DNA from 3 places in the Halobacillus sp. A1-3 genome. Region 3 is predicted to be linked to each of the others. Evidence: riboswitches for the same ligand, from Rfam matches in the RefSeq annotation. Region 3 holds a riboswitch; each other region holds the start of a gene.
What was found. A riboswitch is a leader RNA that binds a small molecule or an ion and turns the genes downstream of it on or off. The one in region 3 is predicted to bind S-adenosylmethionine.
Positions count from the first base shown of each region.

Region 1 (3,277 bases), on a different contig from region 3:
AGTCAATTCCGGAATAGCCAAACTCGCAGCATACGTTTCAAGAACGGTTCTCAAATTAAATACATCCTCTAACTCTTTATTTGAAGGGTTGTGAACAACCGCTCCTTTATTAGGTACAAGCTCTATGAGCTTTTCACTCTCTAATCTTTTGAAAGCTGCTCGAATAGGAGTTCTGCTCATATTTAATTCTTTACTGACCCAATCTTCCGTTATCCTCTGACCAGGGTTCAAACGTTTAAGCATTATGGCACGCTTAACCTTCTCATAGGCCATTTCTTCATTTCTCTTTTTAGTTGACATGAATTACCCCACCATTTTGTATTCAAAGATTGTATACAATTTGAATCTATCAACATCATAACGTAAAGTATTGATTTATTCTACATAATTTTCAGAATTTAGTAATTATTACACAAATTCTGAACGCAACAATTGTTTTATTGCCACAAAATAGAAAAAGCCGGGATAATTATCCCGGCTTTTTGCATTATCGCTTTCGAAACTCCTCTACTATTTTCATTCCTACTGTAACAGCCTGACTCATCGCAGAACCGCCCCCGTAAGCAGCGCTAACTCCCATCGTTTCATAAATCTGCTGGTCCGTGCACCCCATCTCTACACATTGGTCCATGTGGTATGTGATACTCGCTTCGTCTCCATATTTCAAGCTGATCGCAAGCACCATCAAATGTTTAGTCCCTCTCTCTAATTCTCCGTCTTCAAAAAATGCGCCTGTAAATCGATTATATTCTTTTGTTGCTTCAGGTAAGTGACTCGTGAGTTCTTCGATCCCCTTTCGATAATCGTGCAGAATCTGCTCCGCATTCTTGTTCATAATTTCATACTCTCCCTTCTATTTAATACTGTGACCATTCCTTGGCTTTTCCATTTGAATAAACAATTGGGAATGCTCGGGAGCATATTACCTCTATTTTTATAAATATTTAAAATATTATTTACAATGATGCTTGTTTACTGTAAAGTAATAAAACATAATCTAATATACCTAATTATTAATTCTTATCGAGAGTGACTGAGGGAACGGCCCTTTGATGTCACAGCAACCTTCCGAAAGGAGTGGTGCTAATTCCTGCAGAATGTAAGTGTTCTGGAAGATAAGAGTTTGGCAGAATATCTATGCGAAACTCTCTTCCGAATTCGGAAGAGTTTTTTTATGGAATAAAGGAGGAAACCTTATGATTTCGATTGAACAGCTGAGTAAAGTCTATCAATCTAAAGAGCGGCAGATTATCGGTGTCGATCATGTGTCGTTGGAAATTGAAAAAGGAGAAATATTCGGAGTCGTCGGGTACAGTGGTGCCGGGAAAAGTACGTTACTACGCTGCTTAAACATTTTAGAACGACCGACAAGCGGGAAAGTATTGGTAGATGGAATCGATCTCTTATCCTTGTCTTCCAAAGAACTGAGAAAAGCAAGACAGTCGATTGGGATGATTTTTCAAGGCTTTCACTTAGCAATGGCTAAAACCGTTGTAGACAATGTAGCATTTGCATTGAAAGCTTCTGGTGTCGGTAAAAACGAACGCAAGAAACGTGCACTCGAGCTCCTTGAACTTGTCGGTCTCTCCGACAAAGCAGATCAGTATCCTGCCCAGTTAAGCGGGGGACAAAAGCAGCGTGTCAGCATCGCTCGAGCCCTTGCGAACAATCCAAAGGTACTTTTATGTGATGAAGCTACTTCTGCACTTGATCCTAATACCACGAAGTCGATCCTACAGCTTCTGAAAAAAATTAATCGTGAGCTGGGCCTTACTATCGTCTTAATTACCCATGAGATGGAAGTCGTGAAAGAAATTTGTGATCGCTGTGCAGTTATGGAAGACGGACAAATCGTTGAAGAAGGTAAAACGTACGATATTTTTTCCTCGCCAAAGAACACATTGACGAAACGGTTCATCCAAACCGTCATTGATTTTAACATTCCTGATGAGCTTTTGGAGCGAAGCACTGGAACCATCGTACATATGAAATTTAGCGGGAATCTAGCAAATGAATCGGTTGTTTCAGACCTTTTGCAGAAATTCAACGTAAGGGGAAACATTCTTCACGCAAACATTGACTACATTCAGGAGAAAGCTTTAGGAACATTCGTAATGGAGTTGACGGGGGAAGAAAAAGAAATACAAGCAGCACTGCAAAGCTTGCAAACAACCTTAGAAGAAGTGGAGGTGTTGAAACATGGCAGATCAGTTCATCACCCTGTTGCCCGAGCTGAATAAATCCTTTATTGAAACGTTGATTATGGTTGGAATTGGCCTTGTGGTCGCCTTGATTGCAGGCCTGCCACTCGGACTCTTATTATTCGTAACAGATCGTGATCTATTTTTGGAGAACAAATGGGTAAAGAGCGTAGCGGGAGTTGTGGTTAACCTAGTTAGATCTGTTCCATTTATCATCTTGCTCGTCTTTTTATTCCCTTTTACTAACTTCCTATTAGGCACAACAACAGGACCTGTAGCTGCATCTGTCGCTTTATCTGTAGCAGCCATTCCTTTTTATGCTAGGATTGTCGAGTCCTCTGCCAGGGACATTGACCGGGGCGTAATTGAAGCAGCCATTGCCTGTGGAGCGTCACCATGGCTGATCATTAAAGATATCATTTTTCCTGAAATCAAGTCAGGACTAATCAGCGGGCTGACGATCACCGCAATCAGCTTGATCGGTTATTCAGCCATGGCCGGAGCCATTGGCGGAGGCGGAATCGGCGACTTAGCTATACGCTACGGGTACTACCGGTATGACAACTTCGTTATGTTCACAACGGTCATCTTGTTGATTGTAATGGTACAAGTGGTCCAATATGCTGGAGACTTTTTAGCCAAATCTGTTAAAAAAAGCTGAATACACATACTTAGGAGGAATTACTCATGAAGAAATTATTTTTATTGCTTCTTACCCTACTCTCCGTTGCCTTTCTAGCAGCCTGTGGAGAGGAAGCATCAGGTGATGCAGATGCATCAGAAAAAAAGACTATACGCTTCGGAGCTACATCCGGACCGTATAGTGATATGGTCAATCAAGCAATCGCTCCTCTACTAGAAGAGAAAGGCTACGAAGTGACAAACAAAGAATTCACGGATTATGTTCAGCCCAACAAAGCTCTAGCAAACGGTGATTTAGACGCCAATCTTTTTCAGCATAAAATTTATCTAGAATCTTTCGCTAAAGAGCACAACCTTGATCTATCTGAAGTAATTGTCGTTCCCACAGCTCCTATGGGTATTTATTCCAACGAATTTGAGGATATCAAAGGTAT
Region 1 covers NZ_JBPCEO010000003.1:147,403-150,679, reverse strand. Annotated here, with positions in the region: gene ACRYKC_RS06175 (GntR family transcriptional regulator) at 1-300, opposite strand, end outside; gene ACRYKC_RS06170 (carboxymuconolactone decarboxylase family protein) at 488-835, opposite strand; SAM riboswitch class I at 1,018-1,122, shown strand; gene ACRYKC_RS06165 (methionine ABC transporter ATP-binding protein) at 1,197-2,240, shown strand; gene ACRYKC_RS06160 (methionine ABC transporter permease) at 2,200-2,862, shown strand; gene ACRYKC_RS06155 (MetQ/NlpA family ABC transporter substrate-binding protein) at 2,889-3,277, shown strand, end outside.
Region 1: it holds a riboswitch for S-adenosylmethionine, as region 3 does, so the genes downstream of both, ACRYKC_RS06165 (methionine ABC transporter ATP-binding protein) here and metK (methionine adenosyltransferase) in region 3, are expected to answer to the same signal.

Region 2 (3,277 bases), on a different contig from region 3:
CTTAAGAAACGTTATGAAACCATGTCGAACAATCCATTGTTCAAAGAGATGAAATTTTCGGATGACCCTGAAAAACTAGCAAAATGGCTTCCGTTGATTATGAAAGACCGCAAAACGAAGGATCCGATTGCGGCAACTAAAATGGATACGGGAACAGATGTGAATTTTGGAGCGTTAACCCGTAAGCTGTTTGATAACCTGGAAAATAGTAGTGTTGAAGTGAACTATAATCATAGTGTTGAGGATATTAAGCGCACCGAAGACGGAAAATGGGAAGTGACCGTTCGCGACACCGTTGGCGAAAAACTCGCATGCCAAACGGCAGATTTTGTGTTTATCGGCAATGGCGGCGGAGCTTTACATTTACTGCAAAAATCCGGAATTCCAGAAGGAAAAGGAATTGGCGGCTTCCCTGTAAGCGGACAGTTTATGGTTTGTAATAACCCGGAAGTCATCGAGCAGCATGAGGCTAAGGTATACGGAAAAGCTCCAGTCGGCGCTCCGCCAATGTCGGTGCCGCACTTGGATACCAGATATATTGACGGTAGAAAGTCATTGCTATTCGGGCCGTTTGCCGGCTTCTCACCTAAGTTCTTAAAAGAAGGTTCGTTGATGGATTTGGTGAACTCCGTCAAACCGGATAACCTTCTGACAATGGTAGGTGCAGGAGCAAAGCAAATGCCACTGACGAAATATTTGATCCAGCAAGTGCTCCAATCGAAGGAACAGCGCATGGAAGCAATCCGTGAATTTATCCCTGAAGCGAAAAGTGAAGATTGGGATTTAGTCGTTGCAGGTCAGCGCGTGCAAGTAATTAAAGATACCGAAGAAGGCGGAAAAGGAACGCTTCAGTTTGGTACAGAAGTGGTAAGTGCAGAGGATGGATCAATCGCTGCCTTGCTTGGGGCTTCACCCGGAGCCTCTACAGCTGTTAACGTTATGCTTGAAGTCTTGGAAAATTGTTTCCCTCAGCATATCAAAGAGTGGGAGTCTAAGCTAATCGATATGATTCCTTCTTATGGGTTGTCGCTGATGCAAAATCCGCAGATGATTGATGAGATTAAATCGTCAACGGCGGAGACGCTTGGGCTGAATGAAAAAGAAGAAAGAGATACAGTCTATAGTTAAGCCAAAACCTTAATTCTCGCTATATTTAAGAGCGTAGAAAGTCATCAAAGATCATAAATCGCTAGCATAGCATCAATAAAACCTTTAATCTATCCTTAGATTGAAGGTTATTTTTTATGAATAAGTCTAAGAAACGTTAAAAGAAAGGCAGGAACCATGGTGAAAACAGAAAAAGAAAAAATGATAGACGGAGAACTGTATTATCCAGGAGATAAGGAATTAGTAAAAGACCTAGCGAGAGCAAGAGCTTTAGTCCGTTCTTTTAATGATACGAGCGAATTAGAAGAAGAGAAACGGGCGTCTCTATTAAAGGAATTACTAGGTTCGACTGGAGAACAAATCTATGCAGAATCAACGTTTCGGTGTGACTATGGCTATAACATTCATGTTGGGGAGAACTTTTATGCGAACTTCGACTGTACCATCCTAGATGGAGGGAAAGTGACGATCGGGAAGAACTGCATGATCGCTCCCGGTGTACATATCTATACGAATACTCACCCTATCAAGGCAGAAGAAAGAATCTCAGAAATTGAATATACAAAACCGGTTACGATTGGTGATAACGTTTGGATCGGGGGAAGAGCAGTGATTAACCCAGGGGTGACGATTGGAGACAATGCGGTCATCGCATCCGGAGCCGTTGTGGTTAAGGATGTTCCAGATAATGTGGTGGTCGGAGGGAAACCAGCGAAGGTTATAAAACAGGTGGATTAAATCATTCCTCTTGCCACTTTTTGGGTTCTTCCTGTATAGTAATTCATAACAGTTAAATAGATTATTTCTTATCGAGAAAGGTGGAGGGACTGGCCCGACGAAACCTTAGCAGCAGGCGTGAAGTACTGTGCTAATTCCAGAAGCGTGAAGCTTAAAGATAAGAAGAGAAATGGTTCGTTACGATATTCAGCCCCTCTTCTTATTGAGAAGCGGGGCTTTTTATTATCTAAATACATAAAAAGAAAGAGGGAATGTTCAAATGTCTAGTTCTACAGAAGTGAAGCGCGCACCATTCAAAGGAGATCATGTGGGGAGCTTCCTGCGACCAGAGCGTTTGAAAGAAGCACGCGCTCAATGGGCAAAGGGAGAAATTACTGCGCAGGAATTAAAGAAAATAGAAGATGAAGAGATTTTTAAGTTAGTAGAAAAGCAGAAGAATGCTGGGTTGAAAGCCGTGACCGACGGCGATTTCCGCAGGAGCTGGTGGCATTTTGATTTTCTTGAAGGTCTAGATGGCGTAGAAGGCTATGATACGGAGCAAGGCTTGCAGTTTGATGGAGTAGAAACAAAAGCACGCGGCATTATAGTGACAGGAAAAGTGGGGTTCACGGATCATTATATGATTGAGCATTTCCGTTTTCTAAACCAAATCGCAGGAGATGCGGTGGCGAAGCTCACAATTCCAAGTCCAAATATGCTTTTATTCCGCGCGAAGATTGATGAAGACGTCTATGAAAATCAACAAGACCTCGTTCGAGACTTGATTACTGCCTATCAAGGCTTCATTGAGAGAATCTATCAGGAAGGCTGCCGCTATCTGCAGCTCGATGATACATCATGGGCGACGTTCTTTTCTGAGGAGGGACGAGCATCCATTGAAGAGAAGGGGCAAAACCCGGATGAAGTCGCTGAACTATGCGCACGCGTAGTGAATGAGTCGATTGCGAAACGACCGGAGGATATGACAGTAACGATGCACATTTGCCGCGGGAACTTTCAGTCGACCTTCATGACGAGCGGCAGCTATGAAGCGGTCTCCCAAACTATTTTCGGCGGTCTTGATGTTGATGGACTTTTCTTAGAGTTCGATGATGAGCGTTCTGGCGGTTTTGAACCGCTTCGTCATGTGAATCGCCCTGACCTTTCCATTGTGCTCGGATTAATCACATCGAAATTCGGTGAGCTTGAGGATCCGGATCACGTGAAGAACCGGATTTTGGAAGCGTCCGATTTTGTACCGGTCAGTCAGCTTTGCTTAAGTCCGCAGTGCGGATTTGCCTCGACCGAAGAAGGAAACAAGATTACAGAAGATGAGCAGTGGGAGAAAATCCGCCATGTCGTGAGGATTGCCGATGAGGTATGGCAGGAGGCTTGAGATGTTTGATTTTTCCTATGAATGGATATAAATCTATAGGATTGACTAAGGAGGAAT
Region 2 covers NZ_JBPCEO010000001.1:345,861-349,137, reverse strand. Annotated here, with positions in the region: gene ACRYKC_RS01630 (malate:quinone oxidoreductase) at 1-1,128, shown strand, start outside; gene ACRYKC_RS01625 (sugar O-acetyltransferase) at 1,285-1,845, shown strand; SAM riboswitch class I at 1,911-2,009, shown strand; gene ACRYKC_RS01620 (5-methyltetrahydropteroyltriglutamate--homocysteine S-methyltransferase) at 2,105-3,220, shown strand.
Region 2: it holds a riboswitch for S-adenosylmethionine, as region 3 does, so the genes downstream of both, ACRYKC_RS01620 (5-methyltetrahydropteroyltriglutamate--homocysteine S-methyltransferase) here and metK (methionine adenosyltransferase) in region 3, are expected to answer to the same signal.

Region 3 (3,277 bases):
ATAACAGCCACCCTCAATGTTGAAGATACCGTAATTGGACCAGGCATGTTCATCATCACCGATTAATCTCCGGTTGGGATCAGCCGACAAAGTTGTTTTACCTGTGCCTGAAAGACCGAAGAATAAAGCGACATCGCCCTCTTTTCCTACATTAGCAGAACAATGCATAGGCAATACATTTTTTTGAGGAAGCATGAAGTTCATAACAGAGAAGATTGATTTCTTAATTTCGCCAGCGTATTCTGTTCCACCGATTAAAACGATACGGTGTTTAAACGAAACCATGATAAAGGCTTCTGAATTTGTTCCGTCAACATCAGGTTCTGCTTTAAATGTCGGTGCGGATACCACGGTGAATTCTGGCTCTAATTCTTCCACTTCATCTTCGGAAGGTCGGATGAACATTTGTCGGGCAAACAGATTATGCCAAGCGAATTCGTTAATAACTCTGATCGGAAGCCTGAACTTTTCATCAGCCCCAGCAAACCCTTTAAAGGAAAACAAGGCGTCACGATCTTTCAAGTAATCGAGCACTTTATGGTAAAGTGTGGTGAAGGTGTCTTCATCGATGGGCTGATTTACCTTGCCCCAATCAACTTTATTAGCGGAGACATCATCTTTTACTATAAATTTATCCTTAGGAGATCGTCCTGTATAAGCTCCAGTGGTCGCCTGGATGGCTCCTTTGTCCGTAAGCGCCCCTTCATGACGCTCTAAGATGTGCTCCACTAATTGAGGTACCGATAATTGGTGGTGGACATGCTCCTGGGCTAATAAGAGGTTTAATTCTGACATTTGATTAATGGCACTCATATGTGTCTACCCGCCTTTTTTAAAAGATTTCAATAAGCTAAGTACTTAATTTGAACATTAGTATAACACATTCATATTAATAATCCATACTCTTTGTGAAAATGCTTTCAATTTATTTTTTACCCTTTTATCAGGTAAAATAAAAGAAGAAAGGTTGTGATTTAATGAGCAAATCACTTGTGCTTTACGATGGGGGTTGTTACTTGTGTAATCAATCAAAGCGTCTGTTTAAAAGGTTTGATTGGTTTAATACGATGGAGTGGATCTCTCTTCAACAATATGGGAAGGTAAATTCTCTACCCAAAAGTAGGGAAAAAGCAATAAAACAGGAGTTACACGTACTGCTTCCCTCTGGAGATGAGAAGAGAGGGTACTTTGCTATTACTTATCTTATGAGAAAATGTCCGCTCACGTTTATTCCAGGAGTCCTTTTTTCCATTCCTGGAAGCAGCATAATTGGAAAACCACTATACGCATTCGTGGCTAGAAGCCGTTATAAACTTTTCAAAGGTAAGTGTAAGAATGGCTCTTGCTCTTTGCCTAAGTCATAGGTATTTAATTGACATTAAACATGGTTTTCGATACGATATCCAAGAACGGAAACTCTCTTATCCAGAGTCGGTGGAGGGACAGGCCCTTTGAAGCCCGGCAACCCGTCATTCAAATGACATGGTGCTAACCTGAAGCAAGGAGATCAATGACTCCTTGGACGATAAGAGCGAAAGGAAGCAGCCCCTTTCCTCTAAGTCAGGAAGGGTTTTTTCTTTTATATAAGGAAATGATCCATAAGTGAACTTGATCCTCCTTTGTACGTAGTTCCGGAGGACAAGATATGAAATGAACGAATAAAGAAACTGTCATACGGTTTCTACACATACTGGTAAAGAGTTCCGTCTAATTCATTGAACTTTCAGAAGGAGGAGTTTTAGAGAATGCCTGCCAATCGCCGGTTATTCACATCAGAATCTGTTACCGAGGGCCACCCTGATAAAATTTGTGACCAGATTTCTGATGCGATCTTAGACGAAATTTTAAAAAACGACCCAAATGCAAGGGTCGCATGTGAAACGACAGTCACTACAGGACTTGTACTAGTGTCTGGAGAAATCAGTACCAATACCTATGTAGATATTCCATCTATTGTACGCCAGACGATCAAGGATATTGGCTATACAAGAGCCAAGTATGGTTTTGATGCTGATACGTGTGCAGTTCTTACTGCCATAGACGAACAGTCCCCAGATATCGCCGGTGGAGTAGATGTTGCCTATGAATCACGTGAGGGACAAATGAGCGAGGATGAAATTGAGGCAATTGGTGCAGGTGACCAGGGGCTTATGTTCGGATTCGCAAACAATGAAACAAAAGAATTGATGCCTTTGCCGATCTCTCTTGCGCATAAACTTTCCAAGCGCTTATCTGATGTTCGTAACGACGGTACACTCGAGTACTTACGTCCAGACGGGAAAACTCAAGTTACGATTGAATACGATGAAAATGATCAACCGGTTCGCGTTGATACTATTGTTATTTCTACTCAGCATGCTGAGGAAATTACGCTTGATCAAATTAAAAAAGACATTAAAGCTGAAGTCATTGATCCTGTTGTGCCTTCTTACTTAATTGATAATCATACAAAATATTTCATTAACCCTACAGGTCGTTTCGTAATCGGCGGGCCGCAAGGGGATGCAGGTCTGACAGGAAGAAAAATTATTGTTGATACTTATGGTGGATATGCTCGACACGGGGGCGGCGCTTTCAGTGGGAAAGATGCGACAAAAGTGGACCGCTCCGCTGCTTATGCGGCGCGTTACGTAGCTAAGAACATCGTAGCAGCAGGTCTTGCAGATACTGTGGAGGTTCAGCTGGCGTACGCTATCGGTGTTGCCCAGCCTGTATCCATTTCTATAAATACGTTCGGTACAGGGAAGGTAAGCGAAGAAAAGCTGGTTGAAGCAGTTAGAGACTTGTTTGACCTACGTCCAGCTGGAATTATTAAAATGTTGGACCTTCGTCGTCCGATTTATCGTCAAACAGCTGCTTACGGTCACTTCGGACGGACTGATGTGGAATTTCCATGGGAAAAAACTGATAAAGCAGAAGAACTTATAAACCGCTTGAAGTAAAACAAAGCCTCTGAATTCATTTTCAGAGGCTTTTTTAATAGTTAGGTTTGCAGGCTTTTATAATATTGTCCTTTTTCAACATAAGTTTTACGAATGCGGTCAAGTTCCTGAATATCCGTTTCGTTCAATTCACGCACAACTTTTGCAGGCCTTCCAAATGCCAGCGTATTTGGCGGTATTACTTTTCCGGGTGGAACTAAGCTTCCCGCTCCTATGAAAGTTTGCTCACCAATTTCTGCTCCGTCAAGGATAAGTGAGCCCATTCCGATCAATGCGTTCTTTTTAATGTGGGCAGAGTGTAAGGTCACTTGATGACCGACAGTTACTCCGTCTTC
Region 3 covers NZ_JBPCEO010000005.1:284,873-288,149, forward strand. Annotated here, with positions in the region: gene pckA (phosphoenolpyruvate carboxykinase (ATP)) at 1-813, opposite strand, end outside; gene ACRYKC_RS11470 (thiol-disulfide oxidoreductase DCC family protein) at 978-1,364, shown strand; SAM riboswitch class I at 1,419-1,532, shown strand; gene metK (methionine adenosyltransferase) at 1,746-2,942, shown strand; gene ACRYKC_RS11480 (gamma carbonic anhydrase) at 2,984-3,277, opposite strand, start outside.